3 regions of the Alteromonas sp. CNT1-28 genome follow, and region 1 is predicted to be linked to each of the others. Evidence: predicted binding sites of a transcription regulator. Region 1 holds the regulator's gene; each other region holds the start of a gene.
What was found. The regulator LexA, encoded in region 1, represses DNA repair genes until DNA is damaged. The targets are predictions, from matches to a motif close to TACTGTATNNNNATACAGTA.
Positions count from the first base shown of each region.

Region 2: the regulator LexA is predicted to act here: its motif matches at 4,138-4,157, upstream of MHN02_RS17520 (recombinase RecA).
Region 3: the regulator LexA is predicted to act here: its motif matches at 3,431-3,450, upstream of recN (DNA repair protein RecN).

Region 1 is NZ_JAKREZ010000001.1:49,323-56,212, reverse strand. Features, by position in the region: gene MHN02_RS00225 (cytochrome c oxidase assembly protein) at 1-393, opposite strand, end outside; gene ctaD (cytochrome c oxidase subunit I) at 541-2,169, opposite strand; gene coxB (cytochrome c oxidase subunit II) at 2,179-3,342, opposite strand; gene lexA (transcriptional repressor LexA) at 3,925-4,551, opposite strand; gene MHN02_RS00205 (hypothetical protein) at 4,664-6,890, opposite strand, start outside.
Region 2 is NZ_JAKREZ010000034.1:5,508-12,397, reverse strand. Features, by position in the region: gene MHN02_RS17540 (M28 family metallopeptidase) at 1-1,096, opposite strand, end outside; gene MHN02_RS17535 (DUF1820 family protein) at 1,286-1,621, shown strand; gene MHN02_RS17530 (DUF885 domain-containing protein) at 1,660-3,411, shown strand; gene MHN02_RS17525 (hypothetical protein) at 3,414-3,923, shown strand; gene MHN02_RS17520 (recombinase RecA) at 4,171-4,920, shown strand; gene MHN02_RS17515 (DNA polymerase Y family protein) at 4,920-6,407, shown strand; gene MHN02_RS17510 (error-prone DNA polymerase) at 6,444-6,890, shown strand, end outside.
Region 3 is NZ_JAKREZ010000016.1:193,556-200,445, forward strand. Features, by position in the region: gene MHN02_RS11995 (fatty acid cis/trans isomerase) at 1-1,334, shown strand, start outside; gene nadK (NAD(+) kinase) at 1,425-2,300, shown strand; gene dps (DNA starvation/stationary phase protection protein Dps) at 2,560-3,069, shown strand; gene recN (DNA repair protein RecN) at 3,491-5,176, shown strand; gene bamE (outer membrane protein assembly factor BamE) at 5,301-5,657, shown strand; gene tmpT (thiopurine S-methyltransferase) at 5,762-6,415, shown strand; gene MHN02_RS12025 (DUF445 family protein) at 6,549-6,890, opposite strand, start outside.

The sequences.
Region 1 (6,890 bases):
GAAGCATTCAGTCTTGTTCAGGTACAGTGCTGCCGTTCCGGGGGATACCGAGGGAATGGCCTGAGCTACGATATTGCTTGATGCAGGGTTTCTCACATAAAACGACACCGTATTAAGTTCGCCAGGGTGCACTTTCACGCGCTTGGTTTCAGCACGAAACTCCCACGGCATACCGGTATTTGTGCGAGTAATAAACTCGACGGTCACTTCTCGCGACTCATCAATCTCAACCGATTGATAAACCGCAGCCGTGCCTTCGGTTTTTCCGTTAATTCCCGTAACGTCGCAAAATACGTCGTACAAGGGAACAAGGGCAAAGCCGAAGCCAAACATGCCAATGACAATAGCAACAAGTTTAATAACCATCTTGTTGTTTGCGCTTTGCTGTGACATCACGTGACCTCCGGGTAAATCCATAGATGAAGGTTGGTAAACGCTTGCTTAGTCGTTTATCTCCCTCACCACCTGCAATGTGTGAATGTCATTCCCATCGGCTTTTGCCGGTTGAAAGGAATGACCTATTCACAACTCCACCTACCGTTACTTAACGACAGGTGGCGTTTCAAACGTGTGATAAGGAGCGGGTGATGGAATTTCCCATTCCAATCCTTCTGCGCCGTCCCAAACTTGCGCTGATACCGGCTCACCTTGCTTTTTGCATGCCTTGATAAGCAGGGCAAGAAAGATGAGCTGAGATAAACCGAATGCAAAACCACCCAGGCTTATCCATTTATTAAAATCAGCGAACTGCAATGCATAGTCAGGAATACGGCGTGGCATACCAGCCAAACCCACAAAGTGCATAGGGAAGAACAACACATTGACCGATACCAATGAGCACCAGAAATGCCATTTAGCTAAGGTTGTGTCATACATTTTTCCCGTCCATTTAGGCAACCAGTAATACACCGCAGCCATGATGGAAAAGACCGCGCCAGTTACCAGTACATAGTGGAAATGGGCTACAACGAAGTAAGTGTCGTGATATTGGAAGTCCACGGGCGTGATCGCCAACATTAGCCCTGACAACCCACCAATGGTGAACAGCACAATAAAGGCAATAGCGAACATCATTGGCATTTCGAAGCTCAGTGAGCCGCGCCACATGGTCGCTACCCAGTTAAACACTTTCACGCCAGTAGGCACCGAGATAAGCATGGTGGCAAACATGAAAAACATTTCCATGTACACCGGCATGCCCGTGGTGAACATATGGTGAGCCCATACAACAAAAGAGAGCAGCGCAATCGACGCCGTGGCGTACACCATAGACGCGTATCCAAACAGCTGCTTTCGAGAGAAGGTAGGAACAATTTGCGAGATAATGCCGAAAGCGGGCAAGATCATAATGTACACTTCAGGGTGCCCGAAGAACCAGAAAATATGCTGGAACATAACCGGGTCGCCGCCACCAGCAGCATCAAAAAAGCTCGTGCCAAAGAACTTATCAGTTAACACCATGGTAACCGCACCGGCGAGCACTGGCATTACCGCAATCAGCAAGAATGCCGTGATAAGCCACGTCCATACAAACAGCGGCATTTTCATCCAGGTCATGCCTGGCGCACGCATGTTAAAGATGGTCACAATCACGTTAATCGCACCCATAATGGATGAAATACCCATGATGTGAACAGAGAACACAAACAACGCTGTCGAATCGCCACTGTAAGTCGTTGAAAGGGGCGCGTAGAAAGTCCATCCAAAAGCAGGGCCGCCGCCTTCCATAAAGAGCGAGCTCAATAGAATGAGAAAGGCGCCTGGTAAAATCCAGAAGCTCCAGTTATTCATGCGCGGTAACGCCATGTCAGGGGCGCCGATCATCATGGGAATAAGCCAGTTTGCGAGCCCAGTAAAGGCTGGCATTACTGCACCAAATACCATGATAAGCCCGTGTACCGTAGTCATTTGGTTAAAGAAGTTTGGCTCTACAATTTGTAGACCGGGTTGGAATAGTTCAGCGCGGATCACCATGGCCATCGCACCACCAACTAAAAACATAATAAAGGCAAACCACAGGTAAAGTGTGCCTATGTCTTTGTGGTTAGTGGTAAACAACCAACGCGTTATCCCTTTAGGAATATGATCGTGGTGTTCATGGTCATCATGTAGGTGACCGTCATGAGGCGCAGAGGTATCTGGCGAAATAACTTCAGTTGCTTTGCTCATTGTCTGCTCCTAGTTTCCGTTTGCCACTGCGTTGACATCTTTGGCTTGAACCATATCGCCAGTTTTATTGCCCCAGGCATTTCGCTCGTAAGTGACTACGGCGGCAATTTCCTTAAGACTTAGCATTTTTCCAAACGCTTGCATGGCTGTTCCTGACTTTCCATGCAGCACGATGTCAATGTGACCTTGCTGATCTTCTAGTGCCATCTTGCTGCCTTTTAATGCCGGGAACACGCCAGGTAAACCTTCACCATTTGGCATATGGCAAGCAGCGCACGTTGCGTTGTATACTCGCTCGCCCTCTTTCATCAGTTCATCCATAGACATATTCATAGAAAGTAGACGCTGCTCTTCTTCTTTTGCTTTACGAACAATCTCTTCTTGTTCGCCCATCCACTTTTCAAACTCGGCGGGTTCTTTAGCAATTACCACAACCGGCATATAGCCATGGTCTTTACCACAAAGCTCTGCGCACTGTCCGCGATAAATACCCGGCTCATTCACCTTGGCCCAAGACTCGTTAATAAAGCCGGGGTTGGCATCTTTTTTCACGGCAAAGTCAGGAACCCACCAAGAGTGGATAACGTCGTCAGAAGTAATAAGAAAGCGTACTTTTTTCCCAGTAGGAATAACCAAGGGACGGTCGACTTCCAGCAGGTAGTTATCTGTTTTCTGAAATTTGTTTTCTATTTGCTCGCGCTGAGTGGCGAGTAAAGAATAAAACTCTACATCGCTATCCATGTACTTGTAGTGCCATTTCCATTGAGAGCCTGTTACTAACACCGTCATGTCAGGCTCAGACGTGTCTTCCATAGCAATTAGAGTATTCGCTGCGGGTACCGCCATGAAAATAAGAATAAGGAAAGGAATAACGGTCCAAGCAATTTCGACCTTCACGTTTTCGTGAAAATTAGCTGGCTTGGCACCACGGGACTTTCTATGTAGATACATTGAGGCGAACATCACGCCAAAAACTACAACCGCGATACCTACACAAATGAAGAACATCAACATATGGAGGTCGTATACCTGCCCACTGATGTCGGTAGCACCGCGTCTCAAATTAAGCGAAGAGGCTTCTTCGCTTGCTTCTTGCGCAAAAAGCAAAGGGGAAAAAAGCAAAATTGGTATACTAGAACACCATTTTGCGAAAACGGTCGTTAGTTGTTTCACTCAGCACCTCCGTAATGGCGTGGTCAAAGACGCTGATTAATTTGCGCGATGCCCTACCAAATGGTTTGCGAACGATTGACCCATAACCTCAACTTGTAAAACAAATTTAGAGTCATTGTTATTATTTTGTTAATCTCTGTATAAGAATTGCGCAATAATGTCGTGCCGTCTAGTCTTTTCTATTAAAAATTTAACGAAGTGGTTAATTTTTAATCATTTACTAAAATGGTCGCGGGGGATTTCACGTGCAAAAAGAGAAAGCCATTGCTGTGGGATGCCCTTGGAATCAAACAGGCATTTTGAACACGGGGTTAAAGTAAATGCTCGACTAACTAGTTAAGAAATCAATAAGTAATCGATTACTCAATGTCGATTTCAAACAAAATTCAAAATAAAAAATGGAAAATACTTGAAGCATTCATAGAAAGAATAACGTGAGTAATGATAAAAATAAGCGCGCAGAAAACCAACAGGTTTGCTGGGCAGGATAAAACCTAAGTTGGCAGATTGAAGAAAAAAACAGGAACAAAAGACATAAAAAAAGCGGCTAACGCGCCGCTTTTATACAAACAAGCTAAAATACTACATCCAGTCAGCGTTTCTGATCACACCCACCGCAATGCCTTCTATCGCAAAATGTTCAGTCGCCAAATCAACTTTTATTGGTGCAAACTCATCATTCTCAGCATGAAGCAATACTTCACGCCCGCGTTTCTCTAGACGCTTTACGGTGACGTCTTCATCTACACGCGCCACAACCACCTGACCGTTGTGTACATCAGTGGTGCGATGAACAGCGAGAAGATCACCGTCTAAAATACCAATGTCTTTCATGCTCATACCGTTAACGCGTAGCAAAAAGTCGGCATGGGGTTGAAACAGTGCAGGATCGACTTTGTAGTGCGATTCAACATGCTCTTGCGCCAAGATCGGCTCACCGGCTGCAACACGCCCAATTAACGGTAGGCCTTCTTCTTCTTGTGCGTCGTTATCAAGAGGGATATTGAGCTTAATGCCACGAGACGTACCAGGCAAAATTTCAATCACGCCTTTACGCGCCAATGCTTTCAAATGTTCCTCTGCTGCATTAGCAGAACGAAAGCCAAGCTGACGGGCTATTTCCGCACGAGTAGGCGGCATTCCCGTTTCTAACATGGTTGTTTTAATAAGTTCTAAAACTTCGGTTTGTCGAGCTGTGAGTGGGCGCATAAAAGACCTGTCTGTTCATACAGTTCCTGTAAGTATATACACCTAAAACTAAATAACAAGCACTTGCCGCGTCTTTTGCGATCTGCAATAGCCTACGACAAGTGCTTTCCTCTTATTTTACGAGAAGAGCCATGTTCGGGTTACTAATTTGTAACTCCAGCTCCCCATCACTATTTTGACGTGTGCGCATGCCTTCAACATTATCGAGCCCAAGTCCAGGGCTTTGCCACACCACATTGCCTTTATTATCAACCTCAACCACGCGATATGCGATGCTGTCATAATAATTGTACGAATAGTCATTCTCGTTAGGCTGGTAGATAGCGAGAATCGACTGATTAGACGACGTCGTTGGAACAGCCGCTATATATTGAGGGTAGAATGACGGTGCTATAGCGTCTTTGAGTTCTAATGCATCGCTCGCCACGTCATAAACATTGATGGTGTTGTAGTTTCTATTTAAACACGCAAATTCAAGTTCGCTATCACTATCAAAATTTACCGTGAGCAATTGGTCACAATTGGTTTCCAATTCATTCAATCCAACAAATTCACCATCCTGCATTTTATAGAGCTTGAGCGAACTATAGCCCCCAACAGCAAAATAATGCACACCGTCTTTTTCAGAGGCAGCAAGCGCATTAATTGAAAAATCGTTAATGATTGAGTCGATAAGCACCTGATTCTCGATATCAAACGCTTTAAGTCGATTGTTCTCAATAATAACTGCATCGGCGTAACTATCGTTATTTACGTCAATGGCTTCAATAAACGAAATTTCACTATTCTGATTATTGTTCAGTGTCCACTGAATAGCGTTATCTGTAAGTCTCACGACATTAAACGACGAACTATAATCCAGTGCCCCTATTAGTAACTCACCCACACCGTCATTGTTGTAGTCTGTAACGACCGGTTTGCTATAGTTATAGACATCTTCGCCAACCTCAGCACTTATCGCAAAGTTATCCTCTTTATCTACCGATAAAATCTGAATAGATGATTCGTAACTACTTGTATCGCTAACAAAGACGGCTCTTTCATCATTATCGCCATAAGGTGCCCAACCCGCGGCATGATATCTACTCGCGCGCGGCGCACCTTTTATATCTGACAAGGCATATTCACCGTTGGCATCTTGTTGCGCTACTAAAATTTGATTCTCACCAGTCCAAATAATGTCGTCCACATTGTCATTGTCTAAATCGTCAATGAGAAGTGACATGCCACTGTAAGTGTTGTGGTTAAGAGCCCACTGCTCAGAGATTTGTCCCGCTTCTAATGCAAAACCTCTAACTTGTCCCCACTGACACTCGGAGACAACCACTATTCCTTCTGTAGCTGGGCTTTCTTTACTATAGGCGATATCACAAATGTCACCATGTTCCGCCGTTGCCAAACTGCTTTTCGATACTGCTGAGTAGATTGAGATATCATTCCAACTATCGGCACCGATGATTTCATCTACACCATCGTTATTCATATCACCCAGCACAACAAATGCGTCGCTGAACCCGCTACCGTATAGCCATTGGTTGGCACCGCTTTCGATATCAAATACATAACCATTGTTCGTTACCATTTCTATCGATGCGTCATCATCTACGTTACCAAAAGCAAGGTTATTGACGCCGTCAATATCGTACTGTTGCAACTGCTCACCTGTGCGAACATCTACAATGGCAATAGAAGTCGCATTGTAATATTCGCTCCCATATAAATAAGCAACTTCATCAACTCCGTCACCATTGATGTCGTAAAATAAGCCAGAAATAATACTATCTTCAATAATAAACACCGCTTCTGCGTTACTTTCGCGGTCTTTTATTACAGACAATCCCTGTTGAGTAAGAAGGTAGATTTCATCATTATTGTCACCATCAACATCTTGGGTATGCACGCTTCTAATTTCGCCTTTAGTTGGCAGTTTATACGGATACACATAGGTATTTTTAAGCGTATTGCCTTCTAGCGAAAATGCGCCCACGTTGCGAGCATTTACCGTGATAAGTTCACTTACACCATTGGTCGAAGCAATAGCAAAGCCGTGATTATAAATTGGTGTCATCACAGTAGTACGAGCATAAGCCGGGGCCTTGTCCGCATAAGAAGTGATTTCGAGCGTTTGTTGGGATTCAGTTCCGTCTAAGCTAGCGAAACTAAACATATAAGTTTGAGCGTTGAAAAGTTGATTCGCAGGTACATTCCAGGTCATCAGACCTTCCGCATTTAACGAAGCACCGGGAGGCGCTGAAATAAGCTCTCCCGCGACGTCATCGTCAACTCTGTCTGGGTCACTCATCGATACGGTAAACTCTACGTATCCGCCCGCAGTTACT
Region 2 (6,890 bases), on a different contig from region 1:
GCTTTGGCTTTTCTTCCATTTCGCTAAACAGGCGTGCAGTTTCTAACATCACTGACGTACCAGAGGCATTGTCCATGGCGCCATTGTTAATGTTGTCTTTCTTCACGGTCTTGGCAAAACCGATATGGTCAGAGTGAGCAGAGAAAACCACATACTCGTTTTTAAGCTCTGGGTCAGAACCTTCAAGTACACCCACAACATTTGGGCTAGTGATGGTGTCGTGTACGCTCGTCTTACTGATATCAACCACACCGTTTAACGCAAAGCCTTGCGGTACTTTGTCGGCTTCAAGCTGTGCATAAACGTCATCAAGGCTCTTTTCTGCGCCTTCAAATAACTTACGTGCAGCGCCTTCACTCATGTAAGCGCCACCTTTAAGCTGAGAAAAACTGTTTGCAGGCTGACCACTGTCGTCTAACCATGCCATACGCGGCGTATGGATGTAGTTCAAACGGCTTTGATAAGGGCGTACCTTTTCATTTTTAGGCGTTGTGATAGTGATCATGCCAATAGCGCCATTGTCTACCGCATACTTTTGCTTTTGATAGCCAGACGCAAAGTGAGCGCCCTCTTCTGATGGAAAGTCGCTTGGCTTACCAGCAAGCGCTACAACAACCTTACCTTTTACATCTAAGTCTTTGTAATCGTTGTGAGATAGCTCATCAGCCACAATGCCGTAGCCCACAAAGACCATTTCACCTTTTACATTAGCTTCAGTGCTAAGCAAACTTGGGCTAGCTAAATACTCTTTCGGATAATCAAACTCGACGGTTTCGCCGTTTTGCGTGAAAGTAAACTTGGGAGACTCTTGAACCAGATTCGCTTTGCGAAACGCTACGTTTTGCATGTAGCCGTCTGTACCCGCTGGCTTCAAACCATATTTAGCAAATTCGGTCGCAATATATAGCGCCGCAATTTCATGGCCACGAGAGCCCGTGTCACGACCTTCAAGCAAATCATCTGCTAGGAAAAACAGGTGCGATTTGATTCGCTGTGTATCAGGGTTAAAAGCATTGTCTGTCGATGCGTGGTTATGGGCAGTAGCAGCAAAGGTCATTGCTGTCATTGCACTACCTATAAGGAGTTTTTTTATCATTCTAATTTCACCATATAACTAAGTGTGCATCATGGTAACGCAGTTAATAGGCGGAATACCATTAAACTGCTTACGTTTACCATGTGTTTCCTACCGTTGCTCGCATTTTATGAGCAAGGTAAAATTGCCAGTCGCATGCCGGCTCAGCTTCCGGGTGTTTTTATATTTTTTTAGTGAAGAGCAGCATCTATGTCAAAAGACGACATTCTTTACCGCGTTCAGTTCATCAGCAACGGTGAGCGCTATGAGTTATACGTGAAAAGCCTTATGCAGGGCGCTTTGTTTGGCTTTATCGAGATAGGTGACTTTGTGTGGGATACTCACACAAGTGTTGTTGTAGACCCTAGTCATGAAAGGTTGAAAACCGAATTTTCTGAAGTAACAAAAACTTATGTACCGATGCACAACATTTTGCGCATTGACGCCGTAAATAAAAAAGGTTCAGCCAAAATTACTAAATTAGAAAATAAATCTGATAAAGTAACTGCTTTCCCTAGTCCAATATATACACCAACGAAAGAGTAACCGCCGGGTCATTCCGGTGAAGGTTGCCGGAGACCCTTATGTATCGCTATGTTTTAGCAGCATTATTATTTATTTGCAGCGTTAGCTCATCTGCAAAGGACCTTAACGATGAAAGCTTGTATCAACTACTTGATGACATTTGGCAATACGAGCTTTCGGTTTCCCCGCTTCTAGCTTCTCGCGAAGGCGATACTTCACTCGCTCACGTATTACCAGACAACTCTCCCAAAGCCCTGAAAGCACAAAATGAACAATGGCGTACTTTTCAAAAGGCCTTAAGTCAGTATAAAAAAGAAGACATCTCTACTGATGCTTATATTGCCTTGCTGATGCAACAATATCGTTTAGCTAACTATGTGGACGAATATACGTATCGCGCGCATTTAGTGCCGATCAATTCAGAATATGGCTTTCACGGTGCAATGGCCTCGCTTCCTAATTTATCCACCTTTAAGCGCGTAGAAGATTATCAGGCCTACATTAGCCGCCTAAATGCGCTTAAGCCTTATTTTGACCAACAAATTGCGTATATGAAACAGGCGCTAAAAGAAGACTACACGCAGCCTAAAGTCGTGCTGAAAGGGTTTGAGAACTCGGTGGCGTCATACATTGTTGAAAATGCCGAGGACAGTGGCTTTTATTCTCCATTTACCCGTTTTCCAGAGTACTTTACTGCCGAGCAAAAATCAGCGCTAACGGAGCAAGGCAATGCTGCCATAACCAGCAGCGTATTGCCTGCGTATCAAATGTTCTACGACTTCATGGTAGATGAATACATTCCTAATGCCCGTGAAGATATTGCCGCGAATAACTGGCCTGATGGCGTGGCGTATTACGCCAATAGAGCCAAGCATTACACCACCACGGATATGACGCCTCAGGAAATCCATGATTTAGGGTTGTCTGAAGTAAAACGCATTCGCGCGCAAATGCAGCAAATTGTGGATGAGCTTGGCTTTGATGGCGACATTAACGAATTCATTACGTTTTTACGCGAAGACCCGCAATTCTATGCCACCAGCGCTGAAGATTTACTAAAAGAGGCGTCGTTTATTGCAAAGAAAATGGACGCAAAACTTCCTTCGCTCTTTGAGTATCTGCCAAGAACACCCTACGGTGTAGCGCCTGTACCAGACGCTATCGCGCCCAAATATACAACGGGCCGTTACATTCATCCCAGCCGCGATGATCAGCCAGGATATTACTGGGTAAACACGTATGCCCTCGATAAGCGCCCTTTGTATGCATTGCCTGCACTGACCTTACACGAAGCAGTGCCTGGCCATCACCTTCAAATATCGTTGGCAGCAGAGCTTGAAGACTTACCTATGGTACGTCGTAACACCTATATTTCAGCGTTTGGTGAAGGCTGGGGTCTGTACTCTGAGTTTTTGGGTATTGAAGCAGGTATTTACGAAACGCCGTACGACAACTTCGGTCGCTTAAGCTACGAAATGTGGCGTGCGTGTCGCTTGGTTGTGGATACCGGTATGCACACGATGGGCTGGAGTCGTCAACAAGCGGTTGATTATATGATGGAAAACACCGCGCTTTCAGAACACAACGTAAATACTGAAATAGACCGCTATATCTCTTGGCCAGCGCAAGCCTTGTCTTACAAGATTGGTGAAATCAAAATTAAAGGCCTTCGCAAGAAGGCAGAGAAAGCATTAGGCGAGCGTTTTGATGTGCGTAAATTCCACCGCGCCGTGTTAGAAAACGGCTCAGTTCCATTGTTTATCTTGGAGCAAAACATCAATACGTTTATAGAAGAACAAAAGGCACAATAAACATGATCGTTGCATTTGGTGTTATTGGATTACTTATCCTGTTTTTAATTTACTTTGTGCTGCGAGCGCAGAATTTACAGAAAGAGCTGGCGCTATTGCGTCACTCGAATAAACAGACCAACAACAAGGTTACGTATGCTTATCGCAACCTTGTTCTTGTTACAGATGCGTTGGAGAAAAATCTTACTGCGCGTATTGAAAGCGCCTATAAAAGCCGCCTTATCGACCAAACTCAATACAATGCGCTGCACCCGCTTATGCGCAACTTTTCGACTATCGTCATGGCCTGTTGTGAGAAAGGGATGTCATTTGAGGAGTCACTGAATAAGGTGCTGCTTAATGAAGAAGTGACGCTTGAGGAAATTCGTGAGGTGGTGAAAGCACTCCCTAGCAACGTACGTATGGTGTGGTCAAAAAATACGGCCGACGGCTTCATTGCTTTTTGCCAAACCGTTACAGCAACAGTAAGTGGCACGACTACAAAGGCTCAAAAAGAACCATCTGAAGAGTAACATTTTACTCTATGTCTCTCGTTAGCGCTTATACAGCGCTAACTGTATGGCAGGGTCGTCTGCTTTGCTATGTAGTAAGGCCTGCGACCCTAGCCATGTTCCCACTCTTTTAAAAGTTTAATCTTTTTACCTTTCCAAACTAATCAGTAAGTTAGCGTTTAAAACAACAAGTCAAAAACCTTTTGTCTTGAAAAGGGTTATTGCGGCACTATAATACTGTATAAAAATACAGTTTATTTTGAGTGCCATGAATAAATCGTTATCCGTGCTTAATAACCACCCGCATATTTGGCGGGCCAGAGATCAGAGACAAAGTGAAACCAAGTTTTCACTGGGTTTTCCGCGTCTGGATAAAGCACTTAACGGTGGCGTTACATCTACAGGCCTTGTCCGTATCTCTTCGTTAACCGGCATGGGTGAACTTTCACTCTTTAAACAGGTTATATGCCAACACCGTACGCATAAGCTGGTGGTATTTATTAACCCTCCCGGGCTACTACAGTCGCCGTGGTTAGAAAATTTGGGGCTTAAAGCGCAACAAGTGCTGGTAGTAAAACCAGGTTCTGAACAAGAGTCGTTGTGGGCAGCAGAGCAATGTTTAAAAAGTACGGCTTGCCACTGCGTAGTGCTGTGGAGTAATGCTGTAAATCAAAAAGAAGCGCGACGCCTGCAGGTAGCGGCAACGCATAATGATGCGCTGTGCTTACTGTATACTCCACCGCAACAGCAGGCCTCACAGTTAGGTTACCCGAAGGCCAGCTCAAGTGATTCACAAGCCAACCTGTCGAATGAAAGCGACAGTGCATTACCCATTACGTTGGATATTGCGCTAAAAGGTAAACCCCACGCTTTGGCGGTGAACATACGCAAGCAGCGTCATGGGTGGCCCAAAGATAACATTGTTATATCCCATCGGTGGACCCCCGACAATCACGCCATTAAATGGGCCATGGCACACAACACGCTTTCCGATCAGGCATTACACTCTGTGAGCTAATGATGCTGTGGGCTTATATTCATTGCTATCAACTTACTTTAGACAGCCATATCAAAGCGGCTAGAAGTAAGCGTGCACATAGCCAATTGCCGAAGCACGAAACTAACAACCAGTATTCAGCGTTAGCGTCGAATACTCCCGTTGCAGTGTACTGCAGTAAAACAAACAAAATTACGCAGTGTAATGATATTGCGAAAAAAGAAGGCATTGAAATTGGGCATGGGCTAGCTCAAGCGGCGGCGCTATGCCCTTACGTACATATTCTGCCTTTCAGTGAAGAAGCCGAAAAGCATATGCTGACGCAGTTAGCCCATCGGCTTTACCCACTGGCTTCTGACATCGTATTAGACAACCACATTCACTCGAATAGTGTCAGCGGTCTGGCAGTAAGGCTAGATAACCTAACTCATTACTATGGCGGCCATACGCCACTGTGGAAAACATTAACTCAAGCTCTGGCTGAAGCAAATATTCGCTATCATTTTGCTAGCGCATGGACAATTGAGGCCGCAAAAGTATTAGCGCTTCATAAATTTAATACCTACTTGCATACATCCGATGACATAAAAAAAGCGCTAAGTACGTGCCCGCTTTCTATTACGGCTCTATCACCTAAAGTCATTGACTCGTTGGCAAGGGTGGGCGTTTCCTGCGTACAACAGCTGTTGGCAATGCCGGTACAAGAACTGGGTCGGCGCTTTGACAATAACACTATTATGTATCTTACTGCGTTAAGGGGAGAAACCTTTCCACGGGTTACGTTATTTAGGCCTTTGGAGCACTTCGATAACTTTATCCTATTGCCTTTTGATATTGAAAACACGCAGCATCTAACCCCTTTTGTCAGCCAGCAGTTTGAGCATTTGTCTCACTATTTACGGGCAAGAAACTTATATACATCCAGCATCAGTGTACATATTCATTTCAGAGAAGCACCTGTAATGGATATTAATATACGTTCGGCACTGCCTCAGTCTTCAGTACAAAGTTGGCTGCCCTTGTTTAGTCTTAAAACTGAGAATCTGGTGTTGCCTGAGCCAGCTACAGCCATTGCGCTTACCTGTCAGCAATTTGAAGAAATGGATACGCAGAATGGCGACTTTTTTAGCGACAGATTTAACGATATTGCACAAAAGCAATTAATTGGGCGCTTAAACGCGAAGCTAGGCGATAACAGTACGTTTCAACCTCGCGCTGCCGACAGCCATCAGTTTGAATATATGACGGTGACGGAGTCGAGCACCGGTAACTGCACCCGTAATTATGCTTATAGCAGTGACATTACGCCCACCTTCACTTTTGATGTACCTAAACCGCTTATTCAGGCTACCCAAATTTGCTTTGGCCCCGTGCGATTACATAGCGAGTGGTGGCATGACAGCCCAACAAAGCGTGATTATTTCATCGCCCAAACTGAGCAATGCGTAAAGCTTTTAGTGTTTAAAGATGAAGAGAGCCGCTGGTGGGTGCAGGGCCTTTTTTGCTAGCGGTATGCGGTTAAAGAAAAAGGTAAAGGCAATATCATGAAATACAGTGAGCTCTTTTGCCAAAGCAATTATAGTTTTCTTTGCGGTGCCTCTTCCCCCGCAGAGCTTGTTACCACGGCTTCTTTCCTTGGTTACGACGCACTTGCCATTACCGATGAATGCTCAGTAGCGGGAGTGGTACGGGCTTTCGACGAAATTAAGCATCAGGGCCTACCGATTACGCTTATTGTGGGTAGTTACTTTGTATTTGATGACACTTTATCTTTTGTGCTGTTGTGCCCGAACAAAGCAGCCTATAGCGAACTATGCCGAATTATTACTAACGCGAGGCGTCGCTCTGATAAAGGTGAATACCAACTAGCTGAGTGGGACTTGCGTACCATTCGCCATTGCAAATTCATTTGGCTACCAAGCGGCAAAGAAGCTAAAGACAAGCATTGGGCTGAATGGCTGCAAAAACACCCGAGCATTGATGCCTATATT
Region 3 (6,890 bases), on a different contig from region 1:
AAACATTGCCATCATACAACCCCCAGGTGGCAGCCAACCCATTAACGGCCTTTACCTTATTGCCAGTAGAAAGTCGTTATCGATTTATGCTTGAGCGCGCGCAAAACACCATTATGGGTTATATCAAAGGTCCCGTGTGCAGAGGACAAGTCGCGCTTAACGTCATTAACGATCGATTCTGGGTGTTCTTTGTCGACCCAGACATTGCAGCATCTGAAAAAGTAAATGCTTTTTACGCTTCTCAAAAAGAAAACCTCCACCTTCCCGCTGAAAAAGATAGCTCAGCCCTTGCGGTAAACTGGGTTAAATACGCAAAGCGCCAAGGCGAATATATGCGTGCAAGAACCACCTTTTTGAACAATGAATTCAAAAATGAAGAGCATTTGAGTGTGTCGAGTATATGGGATGGCGACGGCGGTAATACCAATGCCAGCTTAACCGTATTTCGTCATTTCGATAATGCCACAGTTGTTAAAGGGATGGTTGGCCAGCCCACTAAAACAGCATGGGTGATTGACTATGCCTTGTTAGAGCGCATTCACTATTTACTTGTGGCTGGCTTTGATGTTTACGGCAATTATGGCCATCAGTTATTGACCCGTTTGTATATGGATTTCTTGCGCATGGAAGGTGAATCGAACTTCCTTAATCTACTTCCTCCAACTACCCGCCATGACCTTCTTGACGATTGGTATCAAAACGCAAGCCCTGAACTTACCGATTATTTGGAAGGTGATATCAACAGTTTCGAACAACCTTCTGGCATAGCGTTCGAAACAGATAATCCTCAACAAGAACTTTATCAATTGTTATCGCAATACTTGGCCAAGGTTCAACCGAACGCCTCAACCTACAATAAACGTTTGCTATCAGCTGAACAGTTCGAAGCATTAGAGCGCTTAGATTCACTTCCTGCTCAACAAGCGACGTTGATGCCTGAAACTACCATGATTGTGATTCAAGACGACAAAAACCCAGACAATATTGATGTATTCACTGCCCTTAGAAATAGCGCGCATTACAATGTAAATAGCCTATTTGAAGAAGAGGAAAACCGAGAGCCTTCTAAAGATTCCATCACGCTAGTTCATGGTTTGTTGGGCAGTTACCCTGACGCATTCTGGTATATCAATGCCTCAGAGATAACGTCTTCGATTGAGAAGCTTAAATCCATTAAAAGCGAAGCCGATTACAAAGCCCTGCTCGACGATGTTGGCATGCGCCGAACCAACCCTAACTTTTGGGCGTTTAGTGATAAATTAATGCAATGGTCAAGCGAGCGCTATCCTATTGAAGGCGGTCTTCTCGACTATAATCGGTTAGAAGATCGCTAAACCTTGCGCTGTGTGCCGTTTTACGCTTTTCTTTTGCAAAAAACCTATGCTAATGTCCAACCATTGGAAATGAAAGGACATTAGCATTCCATGCCCTATCAAACCGTTGCTTTAATTGGAAAACCTCAGCACGCTGCAACCCACGACAGCCTGAACATTCTTGCCGACTATTTATTGGCAAAAGGCTGTAAATTATTGGTTGAGGAAAGTATTGCTGAAGAGCTTGAAACCGAAAACTTCAAAAGCTGTAACCTTGTCACTATTGGCAAAGAGGCTGACCTTGCCGTTGTGGTAGGCGGTGACGGCAGCATGCTTGGTGCAGCACGTGTGCTCGCTCGCTTTGACATTCACGTTGTCGGTGTAAACCGCGGAAATCTCGGCTTTTTAACTGATATCCACCCCGATGATATTGTTCAACAACTTGACCTTATTTTTAACGGTGAATGCGTAGTAGAAGAGCGCTTCTTACTTGAAGTAGAAGTTTATCGACACGAAAAGCTTAAAAGTAACAACTCTGCTGTAAACGAAGTGGTACTTCACCACGGAAAAGTTGCCCATATGATGGAATTTGAAATTTACATCGATGAGCAATTTGTATTCAGTCAGCGCAGCGACGGATTAATAGTAGCCACACCCACAGGTTCAACGGCTTACTCTTTATCAGCGGGCGGCCCTATTATAATGCCTAAGCTAGATGCGCTAACTTTAGTCCCCATGTTTCCTCACACACTTAGCAGCCGTCCAATCGTTGTTGATGCTGACAGTCAGGTATCGATGAAAGTATCAAAGGTTAATAGTGACTCGCTACAAGTAAGTTGCGATAGCCATATTGTTCTGCCGGTGCTACCTGGCGATGAAATTCGAATAAACAAAAGCGTAGACAAACTCCATCTTGTTCACCCTAAGGGCTACAGCTACTTCAATGTACTTCGTAAAAAGTTAGGTTGGGGTAGTAAGCTTTATTAACCTCCCTGCTCCATTTAGTTGATTCCGTGTGCATTTATTACATAAGCCTGTAGCATTTTCTTGATTGCTACAGGCTTGAAAAATAAAGATTTTTTAATCTTCTCTAATTTCCTTAACGAAAACCAAGACTTATAGAAATATAAGTTTTCGGCATACCTGTTGCACCTATTACAACAAGTCGTCAGCACACGGTCTTTGTTATTTGGCCTAAATGATGTTTCGCATCCCGCTGACTTATTTGCATTCAATAGGAGATATCATGAGTAACACCAATATCAAATTTACAGCCCCTGGAATGGATAACGATGCAGCTGCCAAAACAATCAAGGTATTGGATCAGCGATTGGTTGCACTATTAGATTTACAGTTAACGTTGAAGCACATTCATTGGAATGTAGTAGGACCAAATTTTATCGGTGTGCATGAAATGTTGGACCCGCAGGTAGATGCGGTACGCGAAATGACCGACACAATTGCAGAGCGAATTGCTACATTAGGTGGCGTACCGAAAGGTACACCAAAAGCCATTGTTGAAGGTCGCAGCTGGAACGATTATGAGTTGGGTAAAGGTTTAGTACTTGACCACCTTAAGGCGCTGGATGCCGTATATGACGGTGTAAATGGTGACCATAGAAAAGCGTTAGAGCTTTTAGGTGAAATTGACCCAGTATCGGAAGATATGATTACCGGCCAACTTGCGGATTTAGAACAGTTTCAGTGGTTTGTGCGCGCACACATTGAGTCTGGCAGCGGTGAGTTACAGCAATAGAATACGTTCGCTGTGTTTGCAGATTGTAATCCGAACTATCTGCAATAGATTAAAGTTGTAATATTAAGGAGAGCTTCGGCTCTCCTTTTTACTGTTTGTCTTAATAAAACCAAAGGTAGTCAGAACGGCAAACTACTCTGCATGTATTCAAGAAATCGGTTTACTTCATAGGAGCACTTCACTACTGTTCTTTCAACCTACACAGCCTCTTTCAATTCCCCCTCCACGGCGAGTTCAAATATAGGTTACTCATAACCCCCCTTCACAATAAACAATCTATATATCTGATTTTATGAAACTTATCATCCACATCGGTTATTTTTAAATAAATTTTTTACGACTTAACTTTACACAACACAAATACTGTATATATTATCAGTTACTGTATATATCATCATGTTCAACTTTTTCGAGTGTGGTTATGTTAGCGCATCTTTCTATTTCAAATTTTGCTGTTGTAAAACAATTATCGGTTCAACTGGAAAACGGGTTGACTGCTATAACCGGCGAAACCGGTGCAGGTAAATCCATCGCCATTGATGCTTTAAGTTTGTGCTTAGGCGAGCGCGCTGATGCCAATGCGGTGCGAAAAGGCAGCGCAAAAGCGGAGATCATTGCTCACTTTTCTTTAAACGGCAATGTATTAGCTAAAGCCTTCCTCGATGAACATGAGCTCACCTCAGATGAAGATGAGAATAGCTGCTTTATTCGCAGAGTTATTTCAAAGGAAGGCCGTTCAAAAGCTTTTATCAACGGTATTCCCGCCTCACTTCAGCAGTTAAAAGGCTTAGGCCAGTTTTTGTTAGCCATTCACGGTCAAAATACTCACCTACAGTTGCTGAAAGAAGACCATCAAAGGGAATTAGTCGATGGTTACGCTAAGCACAACGACATATTAGTGCAAGTTAGAGAAACCTACTCTCTTTGGCGTGATAAGCAGCGCACGTTAAAGGCGCTTCAAGAACAAGCCCAGCAGCGCGAAGACAGAATTCAGCTGTTAACTTATCAGGTTCAAGAACTTGATGAATTCGCCATTGAAGAGGGTGAATTTGAAGAGTTAGAAATAGAGCACAAACGCCTGAGTAACGGGCAAAGCCTTTTAGAGCAAGCACAGACCAGCGTATACAATTTATATGAAAGCGATGAAGGCAACGCTCTGTCAGTTATACAAGGCAGTATTGAACGTTTAGGCGAATTAGAGACGCACGACGCTAGTTTAACGCCAATCATTGCAATGCTTAATGATGCAGCAATTCAAGTAGAAGAAGCGGCAGGAGAGCTACGTAGCTACTGCGATCACTTAGAGATCGATCCACTTCGCTTACAGCAAGTTGAGGCGCGCTATGCGAAGGCGATGGAACTTGCCCGTAAACATACTGTGATGCCAGAAGGACTTTATCAGCATCATCAAGAGCTAGCCGCAGAATTCAATGCTTTATCGGAACAGGAAACACTGTTAGGTACGCTTGAAAGCGAAGTAGAAGAAGCACGAGCAACGTATTTAACCGCGACCAAAGCGCTTTCTGAGAGCAGGCAACGTGCTGCTGGTAAGCTAAGCGAAGATATTGAAGTGCAAATTCGCCAAATGAATATGCCCCACGCAAAAGTGGATATTCAGATTCAATACGACGAACTTAAGAAGCCTGTGAGCACAGGTCTAGATACCGTAGAATTTAAAGTGTCTACCAACCCTGGTCAAGATGCAGACAAATTAGAAAAAGTCGTATCAGGTGGTGAACTTTCTCGTATAGGACTGGCTATTCAGGTTATCGCGAGCGGCCATCACGCTACCCCTACTATGATTTTCGATGAAGTCGATACGGGCATTAGCGGCCCAACAGCATCAATCGTTGGCGGGCTTTTACGTAAATTAGGTAAACAATCGCAAGTAATGTGTGTTACCCATCTACCTCAAGTAGCGGCACAGGCACATAATCAATTGTTTGTTACCAAGCTTACCGACGGGGAAAGTACTGAAACCCAGATGTTGGCGCTGACTAAGCAAGACAGGATCGATGAGCTTGCAAGACTATTAGCCGGTGATAAAGTAACCAAATCGGCGCTAGCGAATGCAAAAGAACTGCTTAAAAGCGCAGCATCGAACTAAAATGCAGTTGATTGGTCATAGTTGTCAATGTAGCATGCCTTCGCGCTTGCAATAAAACAGTCTCGAAATTCGCTTTAGCGAAGTTCATTGACACTAACAAAGGCAATACTGGACAAATTAACGCATGAAGTTGCAACACCTATTAGTAATTCTTGGTATCACACTAACATCAACCGCTTGTTCGAACTGGATTTATCGAATCGACGTTCCTCAAGGAAACTTCCTTGATCAAAGAGATGTGGAAAAGCTGCGCGTTGGAATGACAAAAGAACAAGTTATTTATGTACTAGGTAACCCTGTTGTTCAAGACTCATTCGACGATGACACTTGGTACTACGTTTACGATATGAAGCGCGGTATGAAAAAGCGTGGTGAAGATTTTCAAAAGCAAATGGTGATTAACTTTGTAGACAACAAAGTGACAACGGTTGAAGGTGACTTCGAGTTATCTGAAGACTTCAATACACCGCTTGATAACTAATTTTGCTTAAAAGGTAGCGTTTCTCGCTACCTTTTTGTTTCTAATACCCTTCATAAAAACGTCTGTTTTTTTAGAGATATATCGCTTACCTACTTGAGGTTTATATGGAACATAGTTTTTGGCACAGTAAATGGCAAAAGAACGAGATTGGATTTCACGAACCTGAAGGGAATGCACTTTTAGTAAAGTATGCGTCTTTTCTGTTTGGCGACGATAGTCCTAGCACATCTTTAAAGCGCATTTTTGTACCACTATGTGGAAAGACCCGTGATATTGGTTGGTTACTCTCCAAGGGTTGTGAAGTGGTTGGTGCTGAGCTAAGCGAAGTGGCTATTATACAGCTGTTTGAAGAGCTAGGTGAAGAGCCTACCGTTACCACTACTTCCAACGGTAAAATTTACGCTAAAGACGGTTTAACCATTTACGTGGGTGATATCTTTAAACTTACATCAAGCGACTTAGGTGACGTTACGGGCATTTACGATAGAGCCGCTTTAGTCGCGCTGCCTAGCCCGCTTCGCGAGCAATATGCTGCGCATTTAATGGCCATTACTCAATGCGCCCCCCAGCTAATCATTTCTTTCGAGTATGACCAGAATGAAATGGCCGGCCCTCCATTTAGCGTGAACGAAAAAACCATTGACGCTCTTTATTCAGTGGACTACAACATTCAAAGGTTAGAGCGCTCGGTGCTTGAAGGCGGTTTGAAAGGCAAAGTAGACGCTGATAATTTGGTATTTGCACTAACGGCGAAGTAGACTTTTTTAAAGTTTGTTGCCTATACAAAGCGTTGAAATGGTTGCTTTATAGTTTGCGTTTTAGCGCTGATTAACAGCGACACTTAAGCTGTTCATACCCACACCAGCTAATGCGACTTGCTTAAATAAATGACTAGAGGCCAAGTAGGGCCTCTATGCTAAACAATATTGCACCTATCAACCCGCCTACGATCGTGCCGTTTATGCGAACTTTTTGAAGATCGCGGCCAATATTCAACTCTACCTGTTCAGCCATTTCACGTTCATCCCAACTATTTATGGTGTCGCGAATGTGACGGGTTAGAAATTCAGCCAACTCAGGCGCCATATATTTAGCCGCTTCTCCAATGTGCTTATTGAACGCTTTTGCTAGCTCACTGTCTTGCGTTAACGTGGTACCCAAATCGTTTAAAAGGCTCGACACCTTTGTTTCTGCTTTACCATTTTGCTGTTCAAGAGACGTTAAAAGCCATTG